DNA from 4 places in the Klebsiella terrigena genome. Region 4 is predicted to be linked to each of the others. Evidence: predicted binding sites of a transcription regulator. Region 4 holds the regulator's gene; each other region holds the start of a gene.

Region 1 (3,209 bases), 1.9 Mb from region 4:
GCTTCGCCGCGCATAATGGTGTGCTTGAGCATCAGGCCGGTGAGGATTGCCATCACGATGCCGAGCAGGTACAGCGAGAAGACCGCCAGCGCGCCGTTTTGCCCGAAGAAGGCCGCGGCGAACACGGCAAAGATAGCCAGCCGCGCGCCGCAGGACATAAACGGCGCCATCATGATAGTCATCAGGCGCTCGCGCGGCGCATCCAGCGTACGCGCGCCCATCACCGACGGCACGTTGCAGCCGAAGCCGACAATCAGCGGCACGAAGGATTTCCCCGGCAGGCCCAGCGCCTGCATCAGGCGGTCCATCACGAACGCCGCGCGCGCCATATAGCCGGAGTCTTCGAGGAAGGAGAGGAACAGGTACATCATGCCGATCTGCGGCACCAGCGGCAGCACGGTGTTAATACCGCCGCCGATCCCCTGGGCGAGGAACACGGTCAGCCACTCCGGGAGATGCAGGGTATAGCCCAGCCACTGAATGCCGTGGATAAAGATGGCCACCGATCCGGCGTCGAATATTGGCTGCAGCGCGCCGCCGATGTTGATGGCCAGTAAAAACATCAGATACATGACGAACAGAAAAATGGGCAAGCCAAGTACCCGGTTGAGGATAATTTTATCCATCGCGGCGGTGAAGCGGCTCGGCTCGGCGGTCAGCGTGTTGCTGACGGCATCGCAGATGGCGGCAATGCTCTGGTAGCGGGCATCGGCAATATGCAGCGCCGGATCGTCAATCTCTTTGCCCAGGTTTGCAAGGGCGGCATCGAGCCTATCGGCGGCGTTGCCGGCATAGGCGCGGCTGTAGATATCGCCTTCCAGCATCTGCAGGCCGAGCCAGCAGCGCTGGCGCTGCGGAATCTCACTGGACATGGCCTGCGCCAGTTTTTCCGCCTCGCGCAGCAGCGGCTGCGGATAGTGCACCAGCTCAATCGCCCTGTTTTCCTGATGACGATCGATAGCCATCTTCAGGGCTTCGATACCGCGGCCGCGGGTCGACACCAGCGGGATAACCGGGCAGCCAAGGCGCGCTGAGAGGGCGTCGACGTCGATGCGGATTTTCTGCTTCTCGGCGATATCCAGCATGTTCAGGGCAACGACGCAGGGGATGCCCAGCTCCAGCAGCTGGAGCGTCAGGTAGAGGTTGCGCTCAAGGTTTGACGCATCCACGACGTTAATCAGCAGGTCGGCGTCGCCGCTGAGAATATAGTGACAGGCAATCTGCTCATCCAGCGAGGTTTGCGAGGAGATGGTGGTCAGTGAATAGGTACCGGGCAGATCAACCAGCGTGACCTGATTATCCGTGGTGGTAAAGGCTCCCTCTTTACGCTCAACGGTAACGCCGGCCCAGTTCCCCACGCGCTGGCGGGCGCCGGTGAGCTGATTAAATAACGTGGTCTTGCCGGAGTTAGGATTACCAATTAAACCAATGGTTAATTTTTTCATATTTCAGACTCTTATTGCCGGGCCGGCGTTATTGTGCAACCGCTTCCAGTTCTATTAGGTCGAGATCTTTTTTACGCAATACCAGGCTCACGCGCCGGGTTTCGATATGCACAGGATCGCCAAGCGGCGCCACGCGTACCACGTTAAAAGAAGAGCCAGGCAACATGCCAAGAGATAACAGTTTCTGCCGATAAGCCGGGCTTATATCGCGAGAGAAACCGGTAATTTTCCAAGCGCTATCAGGAGTGAATTGCATAGGGCCTACTTGTATATCGCTAACTGAACGAGAGTTTACCGTGCGCAGCGGCTGCGCGGCACCGGGGAGCATAGCCTACGAAGAAGAATAGAAACTGCAAATAATGATAATGAGAATAGTTTTTATCATCAATACATAACGGGCGCAATAATGGACTTTTGGCGGAAATTTGCTGTTTTTTTGATATGACTCAAGGTCTGTGCGGTAGCAATAAATAAGTTAAATATTACTTTTTTCAATTAATGTTTAATTAAGGTTTCATTGGTTAACGAAATGAAACTTTAATAAATAGAATTTCCGTCTGCGCTTATTAACAGCTTACTGGAATTTATCGAGCGCCGTTTGCGCAATATTGCTGCTTTGTCGGCGGGAGATTGCCCCCCGAGGCGGGGGGCAAAGAGGGGCTAGCGTTTTTTACCCATTGCCGCTGCCAGCGCGTCCATCATCGCGCTATTGCCGTTCGACTGGGCTTCACGGCCGCGCGGCTTCGCCGCTTTTGCCGGCGGACGATTGCCCTGCGGACGCTCGCCGCCGCCGCTGCGGCGCGAGTTGCTCTCGCCCGGCTGCTCATCCAGGCGCATCGTCAGGGCGATACGCTTACGCTGCAGGTCAACTTCCATCACCTTAACCTGGACGATATCGCCCGCTTTGACCACGCTATGCGGGTCTTCCACGAACTTGTTCGATAGCGATGAGATGTGTACCAGGCCATCCTGGTGAACGCCGATATCGACAAACGCGCCAAAGTTGGTGACGTTGGTGACCGCCCCTTCCAGCACCATGCCCGGCAGCAGATCGTTCATGGTTTCTACGCCATCAGCGAACTTCGCGGTTTTGAATTCCGGACGCGGATCGCGGCCCGGCTTTTCCAGCTCTTTGATGATGTCGGTCACCGTCGGCACGCCGAATTTCTCATCGGTGAACTCGCTGGCCTTGAGGTTGCGCAGCTCGCTGCTGTTACCCATCAGCTCTTGTAGCGCCTGCTGAGTGGCGGCCAGAATCCGCTCAACGATCGGATAGGCTTCCGGGTGAACGGTGGAGGCATCCAGCGGGTTATCGCCGTGGTTGATGCGCAGGAACCCCGCGCACTGCTCAAAGGCTTTTGGACCGAGGCGGCTCACCTTCAGCAGCTGCTGGCGGTTCTGGAACTGACCGTTTTCATCGCGCCAGGCGACGATGTTCTGCGCCATCATGCGGGTCAGCCCGGCGACGCGGGTGAGCAGCGGCACGGAGGCGGTATTCAGGTCCACGCCGACGGCGTTTACGCAGTCCTCAACCACCGCATCCAGCTTGCGCGCCAGCTGGGACTGGCTGACATCGTGCTGATACTGGCCGACGCCGATAGACTTTGGATCGATCTTCACCAGCTCGGCCAGCGGATCCTGCAGGCGGCGGGCGATAGAGACGGCGCCGCGCAGGGAAACGTCAAGGTCCGGGAACTCCAGCGCCGCCAGCTCGGAAGCCGAATAAACCGACGCTCCCGCTTCGCTGACAATCACCTTTTGCGC
Region 2 (3,209 bases), 110 kb from region 4:
CCTTCAGGTCATCGTTACCTACCATATAGCAGCCGGTGCCGGTCGCGCTGGCGTAGCAGCCCTGGCCCTTACTGTACAGGATGTAGTTCGGGTTGGTCTGATACAGGCTCGGCGCTTTATAGGCACGGGCAATACCCATCTTCAGGGTAAAGTCGTCGCCCAGGCCCTGGGACAGGTTCAGCGACGGGCTCCAGTTATTGCCGACGATGCTGTGGTGATCGAAACGCAGCGCCGGTGTCAGCATGGTGGAGTCGGTTAGCTCAACGTTGTCTTCGGCAAACAGCGAGAAGATCTCCGCCTGTGAGTACGGGCTGCGGTTGGTACTGCTTACGCCAGGAATATCGCCGCCCATAAAGGTCTGGGTATTGGAGGCGTTATCCTTCATCCGCTGCTGGTTCCATTCGCTCCCCAGGGTCAGGTTCTGATTGACCCACAGGTCGAACGGAATGCTGATTTCGCTGTGCAGCATTACGTCGGAAAGGTCGGTATCGGAGAACTTATCGCTATTAAAGATCCCTTCCGTGCCCCCGGCCAGGCCTTCGCCCTTACGCGAGTTGCGGGTGTGCTCGTACTGCGCCCAGTTGCTGGTGGTGATACCGTTATCCCAGCCGCCGTTCCAGGTGACGGAGTAGGTCTGACGGTAGAGACGGTTGGTCTCTTTACCGTAGTTCTCTTTCACCAGGTCGTTGGTGTTGGTGTTCTGAGTGTCGCCCGCGTAGAGGTTGCCCTGGCGGCTGTAGCCCGACTCAAACTCCAGCGACTGCATCGGCGCGAAGTCCCAGCGCACCACGCCGTTGATACTTTTGTTTTTAACCCCTTCACGCCCGGCCGGCAGGGTATCGGCGTAGATGCCGGTACGTTCGGACTGATGCCCCTGGTTAATATCCCAGGCATCGGCCTGCGTCTTCTCGAGGTTGCCAAACAGGCGGAAGCTGAAATCGCCGCCCAGCGGACCGTTGAGGCTGAAGTTAGTGCGCTTGGTGGAGCCCTCATCTTTATGTTCCGGGGCGTTCATGTAGGTATTCCATGAACCGTGCCACTCGTTGGTGCCTTTTTTGGTGATGATATTGACCACGCCGCCCGCCGCGCCGTTGCCGTAACGCGCCGCCGCCGGGCCGCGAATGACCTCAATGCGTTCGATCATTTCCGGCGGCACCCAGCTGGTATCGCCGCGGGTATCGCGCTCGCCGCGCCAGCCGAGACGAATGGAGTTACGGCTGGTAACCGGCTTACCGTCAATCAGGATCAGGGTATTTTCCGGGCCCATGCCGCGAATATCAATCTGGCGGTTGTTGCCGCGCTGGCCGCTGGTGGAGTTACCGGTCAGGTTAACGCCCGGCATGGTGCGGATGATTTCTGAGACATCGCGGGCCGGTGGACGTTTACGAATTTCATCGGCGGTGATGGTGGAGACGCCGGGAGCCTGCAGGTTCTGCTCCGCTGCGGTAACCACCATGGTTTCTTCGGCGGCCGTTTGTTTGCTGTCTGTGGTCTCTTCCGCGCACAGCGGGAAGGCAACACCATAAATTCCCAGATTGACCAGCAAGGCCAGGGATTTGATCCTGTTATTCATTTTAATATCATCCAGCTGTCTGTTGCCGCTTTCCCCAAAGGCCTCTTCCCACCGGAAGAGACGACGGCATGAACAAATGTTGCCAGTAGAGGACAAATGCCTGCCATCTCTGACATGTTTTTCGAAGTTACTCATTCCAACGCGCGGTAATACGCTATTGCAAATGCAAATAGTTATCAATAATATTATCAACAAAATATTACGTTTATTGATAAATATCACGATAAACATAGGGTTATTTAATGTTGAAAACAGGAAGCGATGACTGGTGGCAGAGCCTGAGCGGCCCGCAGTCGGAGGCGTCTGGCGATGCGTACCGGGTGATGTTCTGGTGGCGGGACCCGGCGGGCAGCGAGGCCACCTCGGCGACGCGGCGGGTGTGGATCTATATCACCGGCGTCACCGACCACCACAAAAATGCCGTCCCGCAAACCCTACGGCGCGTCCCGGGCACCGATGCCTGGCAATGGCAGACCACGCTCTCGCCGACCTGGCGCGGCAGCTACTGTTTTATCCCCTCCGAACGCGATGACGATTTTTCTCCCGAGATTTTTAACGGCGACGCGCCGGACCGCACTCTGCTGCGCGAGGGCTGGCGACGCCTGCTGCCGCGCGCGGTAGCCGATCCGCTCAATGTGCAAAGCTGGAAGGGCGGGCGCGGCCACGCGGTCTCGGCGCTGGAGCTGCCTCAGGCCCCGGAGCAGCCCGGCTGGGCGCTGCGCGATGAACGCTTTGCCCCGCCGGTCTGCATTCAGTGGCGCAGCGCGCGGCTTGGCAACAGCCGTCGGGTATGGGTTTATGCCACCGGCGACGGCGCGGCAAAAGAGCGCCCGCTGGCGGTGCTGCTGGACGGCCAGTTCTGGGCCGAGAGCATGCCGGTATGGTCGCCGCTGGCCGGACTGACCCGCGAGGGCCGGCTGCCGGCGGCGGTGTATCTGCTGATCGACGCTATCGATAACGCGCACCGCAGCCGCGAGCTACCGTGCAACCGCGATTTTTGGCTGGCGGTACAGGAGGAGCTCCTGCCGCAGGTGCGCCAAATCGCGGACTTTAGCGACCGGGCCGAGCGTACCGTCGTGGCCGGGCAGAGCTTTGGCGGCCTGGCGGCAATGTTCGCCGCCCTGAACTGGCCGCAGCGTTTTGGCTGCGTGCTCAGCCAGTCCGGCTCCTACTGGTGGCCGCACCGCGGCGGCGCGCAGGATGGCGCGCTGATTGAAGGCCTGAAAGCGGGGGAACTGCGCGCCGACGGGCTGCGAATCTGGCTCGAAGCCGGCGAGCGGGAACCCCTTATTTTCCGCGCCAATCAGGCGCTTTTAGCCCAGCTGCCGCCGCCAAAACGGTCGGTTTTCTGGCGCCAGGTTGACGGCGGGCACGATGCGCTGTGCTGGCGCGGCGGGCTGACGGCGGGATTGATTCAGCTGTGGCAATCCGCGGAGTCCGTCCCATCGGGACGCCCGGCAGAACCGAATCATTGATCGTGCGCGAGGGCTGCGGATGCGGCCAGCAGGATAGCGAGTATTAACAGGAGTTTGAAATGCAATTCAGTAACCCCTTCGATAATCCGCAAGGGCAGTTTTACATTCTGCGTAACGAGCTGCAGCAGTACAGCCTGTGGCCCCATCACTGCGCGCTGCCG
Region 3 (3,209 bases), 2.6 Mb from region 4:
GAGCACGCTCACCAGGGTCGAGCCGTAAACCAGCTTCAGGCCAAAGCGGGAAACAACGTTACCCTGTTCTTCGTTCAGGCCTTTAATCGCCCCGGCAATAATCCCGATTGAAGAGAAGTTGGCGAAGGAGACGAGGAAGATGGAGATAATGCCTTCCGCACGCGGAGAGAGCGTGCTGGCAATTTTCTGCAGATCCATCATCGCAACGAATTCGTTTGAAACCAGTTTAGTCGCCATGATACTGCCGACCTGCAGCGCTTCACCTGCCGGTACGCCCATCACCCATGCAACCGGGTAGAAGATGTAGCCGAGGATACCCTGGAAGGAGATGCTGTAACCGAACCAGCCGGTAACGGTCGCGAACAGGGCGTTCAGCGCAGAGATTAACGCGATGAAACCAATCAGCATCGCCGCAACGATTATCGCGACTTTAAAGCCTGCCAGGATGTACTCACCCAGCATTTCAAAGAAGCTCTGACCTTCATGCAGGTTCGACATCTGCAGATTTTCTTCGCTTTCATCAACGCGGTAAGGGTTAATCAGCGACAGGACGATAAAGGTACTGAACATGTTAAGAACCAGCGCCGCAACAACGTACTTCGGCTGCAGCATGGTCATGTACGCGCCGACGATGGACATGGAAACGGTGGACATTGCGGTCGCCGCCATGGTGTACATGCGGTTACGCGACATTTTGCCGAGGATATCTTTATACGCGATAAAGTTTTCCGACTGGCCCAGAATCAGCGAGCTGACGGCGTTGAATGATTCCAGCTTACCCATGCCGTTGATTTTGGACAGCACGGTACCGATCGCGCGAATGACGATAGGCAGGATGCGGATATGCTGCAAAATACCGATCAGCGCAGAGATGAAGACGATTGGGCACAAGACCTTGAGGAAGAAGAAGGCGAGGCCTTTATCGTTCATATTGCCGAAGACGAAGTTGGTCCCTTCGTTAGCAAAGCCGAGAAGTTTTTCGAACATCTCGGAGAATCCTTTCACGAAACCCAGACCGATATCGGAGTTCAGGAAGAACCATGCCAGCAGGACTTCAATGACAAGCAATTGAATAACATAACGAATACGAATCTGCTTACGGTTGTGGCTGACCAAAAGGGCCAAAATAGCCACCACGACGATCGCGAGAATAAAGTGCAGGACGCGGTCCATATTTGCTCCAAATATGAGGCAGGTTAAATTTCTGTGCACATTCTATGTAACAAGCCCAAAGAAAACGAGATCAAGTCCACACTATTGCAAGGAACTGTGACTAATCACCAAAATAGTGATCGAACATACATTTTTGTTATGTTGCGTAAAGGTTTTAAAAGTTGCTTAGATTGTACTAATCTGATGACCAGGCGCGATGGACTTCCATCAATGCCACCTTTTCGTTGTTAGCCGCTATCGTTCCCTCCTATCAAAGCAATAATTATCGCCGTTATAAATGAACTTGATAATCATTCGCATTTTGGTAGCATTAAACATAGCAAAGGCTATATTTCTGAGGCAGAAAATGACAAGCAGTCGCGTTGAGAATAGCAGCGGTCGCGCAGCGCGCAAGATGAAGCTCGCTTTGATGGGGCCTGCCTTTATTGCTGCCATCGGGTATATCGATCCCGGTAACTTTGCGACCAATATCCAGGCGGGCGCCAGCTTCGGCTACCAGCTGCTGTGGGTAGTGGTGTGGGCAAACCTGATGGCGATGCTGATTCAGGTGCTGTCGGCAAAGCTGGGAATTGCGACGGGTAAAAATCTCGCGGAGCAGATCCGCGACCACTATCCGCGCCCGGTGGTGTGGTTCTATTGGGTGCAGGCGGAAATTATCGCCATGGCGACGGACCTTGCCGAGTTTATTGGCGCGGCGATCGGCTTTAAGCTGCTGCTTGGCGTCTCTTTACTGCAGGGCGCCGTGCTGACCGGTATCGCCACGTTTTTGATTTTGATGCTCCAGCGTCGCGGGCAAAAGCCGCTGGAGAAGGTCATTGGCGGGCTGCTGCTGTTTGTTGCCGGCGCCTATATCGTTGAGCTGATTTTCTCCCAGCCGGCGCTGGCGCCGTTGGCGAAAGGGATGATTATCCCGAGCCTGCCTAACGGAGAAGCGGTGTTCCTGGCGGCCGGGGTGCTGGGGGCCACCATTATGCCTCACGTCATCTATCTGCACTCGTCGCTGACCCAGAACCTGCATGACGGCACGCGCAAAGAGCGCTATAACGCCACCCGCTGGGATGTGGCGATTGCCATGACCATCGCCGGCTTTGTTAACCTGGCGATGATGGCCACCGCCGCCGCCGCGTTTCACTTTAACGGACATACCGGCGTCGCCGATCTTGATGCCGCCTACCTGACGCTGGAGCCGCTGCTGAGCCACGCCGCGGCAACCATATTTGGCCTCAGTCTGGTGGCTGCCGGGCTGTCGTCGACGGTGGTTGGTACCCTGGCGGGCCAGGTGGTGATGCAGGGGTTTATTCGCTTTCATATCCCGCTGTGGTTTCGCCGGGCGGTTACTATGCTGCCGTCGTTTATCGTCATCATGATGGGGCTCGATCCGACCCGTATCTTAGTGATGAGCCAGGTGCTGCTGAGCTTTGGTATTGCGCTGGCGCTGGTGCCGCTGCTGATTTTTACCAGTAACCCGAAGCTGATGGGCGATCTGGTGAATACGGCATGGATTAAGCGAACCGGCTGGGTCATCGTGGCGATTGTGGTTACGCTGAACGGCTGGCTGCTGGTGGGGACGGTGTTGGGATTATAAGCGGGTAATAAACGGGGGAGCCGCAAGGCTCCCCCGTTTGATGTAACTGATTGCAGGACATTTAGTGATGGCCGTGACCGTGTCCGTGTCCGCGACCTCCCGGTCCACGCCCCCAGCCGCCGCGACGGTCGTCGCGATCGTTCCAGCCTTCACGGTAGCCGCGTTCATAAGCTTTGCGCTTATCCCAGCCGCGGTGACGGCCGTTGTCATGATGCCGCCAGCGGTTATCGCGCCATTCGTAGTTACGACGCCAGTAATCACGGTCGCGCCAGCCGCCACCGTCCCAGTAATTACCGTAATTGTCGCGATCGCCTATTTGTAATTTTACAGATGGCAGCAGGGTGATTTCACCAGCGTTAGCAACTAATGGCGCTGAAGCCAACAGCACGGCAGCCAGTATCAGTGACCTGAACATACTCTTCTCCTTCACGATCGAGCCTTGCGGCTTGTT
Region 4 (3,209 bases):
GGCATAACTGGCTAAAAACTGCCCGACCGCGCCGCAGAATGCCCGCGGTCGTTGGCGCAGCGGTTCGCCTGATGTATTATGGCGCGCTATCTGTGTCGGCAATGGCCCGACAACTCGTTTCCCCGAAGTCACTCTGAATCATGGCAAAAGAACAAACGGACCGTACGACATTAGATTTGTTCGCAACCGAGCGTCGCCCGGGTAGACCAAAGACCAATCCGCTTTCGCGCGACGAGCAGCTGCGCATCAATAAACGCAACCAGCTTAAACGCGACAAAGTTCGCGGTTTAAAGCGCGTGGAGCTCAAGCTCAACGCTGAAGCGGTTGATGCGCTCAATGAGCTAGCTGATGCCCGCAATATGAACCGTAGCGATCTGATTGAAGAGATGTTGATGAACCAGCTGGCAGCCCTGCATAGCCAGGGTAAAGTCTGAGAAACCTCAAAAACAACACTTTCATGTAGCAGAGTGTGCAGTCGGGTGTGATTGCTGTTTCCGCGCCCTTCCCTGTTCTGCTATGATTGCCGTTATCTGCGGGCATTACGCCACTACCACATCATTAAGTTTCAAGAGGTTATTTTACTCATGGCAATCATCGGCATCTTTTTTGGCAGCGACACCGGCAACACCGAAAATATTGCAAAAATGATCCAAAAGCAGCTCGGTAAAGACGTTGCTGATGTTCACGACATTGCCAAAAGCAGCAAAGAAGACCTGCAGGGTCATGACATTCTGCTGCTGGGCATCCCAACCTGGTACTACGGTGAAGCGCAGTGTGACTGGGATGATTTCTTCCCGACGCTGGAAGAGGTCGACTTCAACGGTAAGCTGGTCGCCCTGTTTGGCTGCGGTGACCAGGAAGACTATGCTGAATACTTCTGTGATGCGCTGGGAACCATCCGCGACATCATCGAACCGCGCGGTGCAACCATCGTCGGCCACTGGCCAACGGCGGGCTACCATTTCGAAGCCTCTAAAGGTCTCGCCGATGACGACCATTTCGTCGGTCTCGCTATCGATGAAGACCGTCAGCCTGAGCTGACCAACGAGCGCGTTGAGAAATGGGTTAAGCAGATTTCTGAAGAACTGCATCTCGAAGAAATCAAAAACGCCTGATGGTTAAACGGCGATACCTTCGGGTATCGTCGTATTAATAGGTAAAAGCAATAAAACTAATAGCTACAAGTTTTTAACTTTTAATCACATATCTGTACAATGTCCTCTGATTTAACGAGGAGACGTGACACAGTTTGTAGCGTGTGCCTCGTTTTTGACAGCATACAAGGCTCGATGCTTGCGGTTTTCATTTCATCATGGCAGTTCTATAATGAGACGCGTTACATCGGGTGATTCTCTGTATTACTTCCGCTAATGGAAGTAGATCGTTTAGCAACAGGACAGATTCCGCATGACTGACAACAATACCGCATTGAAGAAGGCTGGCCTGAAAGTCACACTTCCACGATTAAAAATTCTGGAAGTGCTGCAGGGGCCGGATAACCATCACGTCAGCGCGGAAGATTTATACAAACGCCTGATCGACATGGGGGAAGAGATCGGTCTGGCTACCGTTTATCGCGTACTGAACCAGTTTGATGATGCCGGCATTGTTACCCGCCATAATTTTGAAGGCGGTAAATCCGTTTTCGAACTGACACAGCAGCATCATCACGATCACCTGATTTGCCTCGATTGTGGCAAAGTGATCGAATTCAGCGATGACTCTATCGAAGCGCGTCAGCGTGAAATTGCCCACCGTCACGGTATCCGCCTGACCAACCACAGCCTGTACCTGTACGGTCACTGTGCTGAAGGCGACTGCCGCGAAAATGAACACGCGCACGACCCCAAGTAATATGATGCCAGCAGGAAAGCCAACCGGACGGTTGGCTTTTTTTATACGCTGAATTCGCCGCGCCATATTCCCTCCTCCGCGATGTTGCTTTAATGTAAAATCCCTTCCCGCCTGACCCCGAGAATCGACATGGAACTTCGTCAGCTACGTTACTTCGTTCGTATTGTGGAAACCGGCAGCATGGGCAGCGCCGCGCTGGATCTCAATATTGGCGTCTCAGCGCTCAGTCAGCAAATGACGCGCCTGGAAAGTGAACTCTCGATTCGCCTGCTCCAGCGTACCTCGCGCGGCGTCACGCCCACCAGCGCCGGCCTGGCCTTTTACTTTCAGGCGCAGCTGGCGCTACGCCATGCCGATGATGCGATCCTGGCTGCCCGCGAAGCTCGCCTGTCCGGGCACGTCAGCGTCGGCATGGCACCCAGCACCGCGTCGATACTGGGGATGCCCTTTATTAACGCGATGCGGGAAAGCTATGCCGATGTTCGTCTGCACGTCGTGGAAAGTCTCTCCGGCAACCTGGAGCGGATGATCAACACCCGCCAGATTGATTTAGCCGTCGTTTTCCAGAAGGAGAAAATCCTGCGCTGGAGCGCCAGACCGATCCTCGAAGAACGGCTATTTTTGATTGGCACCTACGCCGTACTGGCCGATATCGCCGACGACGCCATCTCCCCCTCTCAGCTGGCAAACATTCCCTTGATTATGCCCAGCCAGGGCCACGGCCTGCGTGGCAGGCTGGAGGCGATCGGCCAGGAACACGCCATCAAGCTGGATATTGCCGCTGAAATTGATGGCCTGACTCTACTGATGCGCGCCGTGCGCAGCGGTCTTGGGGCCACCCTGCAGCCCGGGGCCGCCATTTCCCATCTTGATAAAGAAGCGCTGAGAGTGATCGGCGTCCACAACCCGATACTCAGTCGCCCCAACTTTTTGGTTAGCCTGTCTGACGATGAGCTCACCCCGGCAGGTCTTGCCGCCCGCGTGGTGCTTAGCAAAGTCATGCGCCAACTGGTGGATGCAGGCAGCTGGCCGGGAGCCACCCTTTACGCTAACTAAAGCCCTCTTTAGCTACGCAGCATAGCGCCCGCACAGCCCCAGCGTATACATTCCAATTACAAATTTAACAATTAGTTAAAGAGTAATGGAGTCTACGATGGTTGATGTACTGGTGATTGGCGGAGGCAATGCTGCGTTATGTTCCGCTTTAACCGCCCGCGAAGCAGGCGCGTCGGTGCTGTTGCTGGAGGCAGCCCCTCGCGAATGGCGCGGGGGAAATTCCCAACATACCCGCAATCTGCGCTGCATGCACGATGCGCCGCAGGATGTGCTAGTGGATAGCTATACCGAAGAGGAGT

What was found. Region 4 encodes Fur, which represses iron uptake genes when iron is present. Its sites were predicted from a motif close to ATAATAATGAGAACNACTATCAA; they were not measured.
Region 1: a site for Fur is predicted at 1,805-1,827, ahead of feoA (ferrous iron transporter A). Genes of this name have one in related genera too.
Region 2: a site for Fur is predicted at 1,737-1,759, ahead of fes (enterochelin esterase). Genes of this name have one in related genera too.
Region 3: a site for Fur is predicted at 1,457-1,479, ahead of HCK03_RS06940 (Nramp family divalent metal transporter). Genes of this name have one in related genera too.

Annotation. Positions count from the first base shown of each region.
Region 1 covers NZ_CP050508.1:363,031-366,239, forward strand. Annotated here, with positions in the region: gene feoB (Fe(2+) transporter permease subunit FeoB) at 1-1,445, opposite strand, end outside; gene feoA (ferrous iron transporter A) at 1,474-1,701, opposite strand; gene HCK03_RS01640 (Tex family protein) at 2,106-3,209, opposite strand, start outside.
Region 2 covers NZ_CP050508.1:4,153,726-4,156,934, reverse strand. Annotated here, with positions in the region: gene fepA (siderophore enterobactin receptor FepA) at 1-1,573, opposite strand, end outside; gene fes (enterochelin esterase) at 1,816-3,048, shown strand; gene HCK03_RS19570 (MbtH family protein) at 3,108-3,209, shown strand, end outside.
Region 3 covers NZ_CP050508.1:1,452,795-1,456,003, forward strand. Annotated here, with positions in the region: gene HCK03_RS06935 (NupC/NupG family nucleoside CNT transporter) at 1-1,173, opposite strand, end outside; gene HCK03_RS06940 (Nramp family divalent metal transporter) at 1,520-2,758, shown strand; gene HCK03_RS06945 (DUF2502 domain-containing protein) at 2,820-3,173, opposite strand.
Region 4 covers NZ_CP050508.1:4,045,150-4,048,358, forward strand. Annotated here, with positions in the region: gene ybfF (esterase) at 1-7, shown strand, start outside; gene ybfE (LexA regulated protein) at 141-434, shown strand; gene fldA (flavodoxin FldA) at 585-1,115, shown strand; gene fur (ferric iron uptake transcriptional regulator) at 1,408-1,854, shown strand; gene tcuR (tricarballylate utilization LysR family transcriptional regulator TcuR) at 1,984-2,910, shown strand; gene tcuA (FAD-dependent tricarballylate dehydrogenase TcuA) at 3,008-3,209, shown strand, end outside.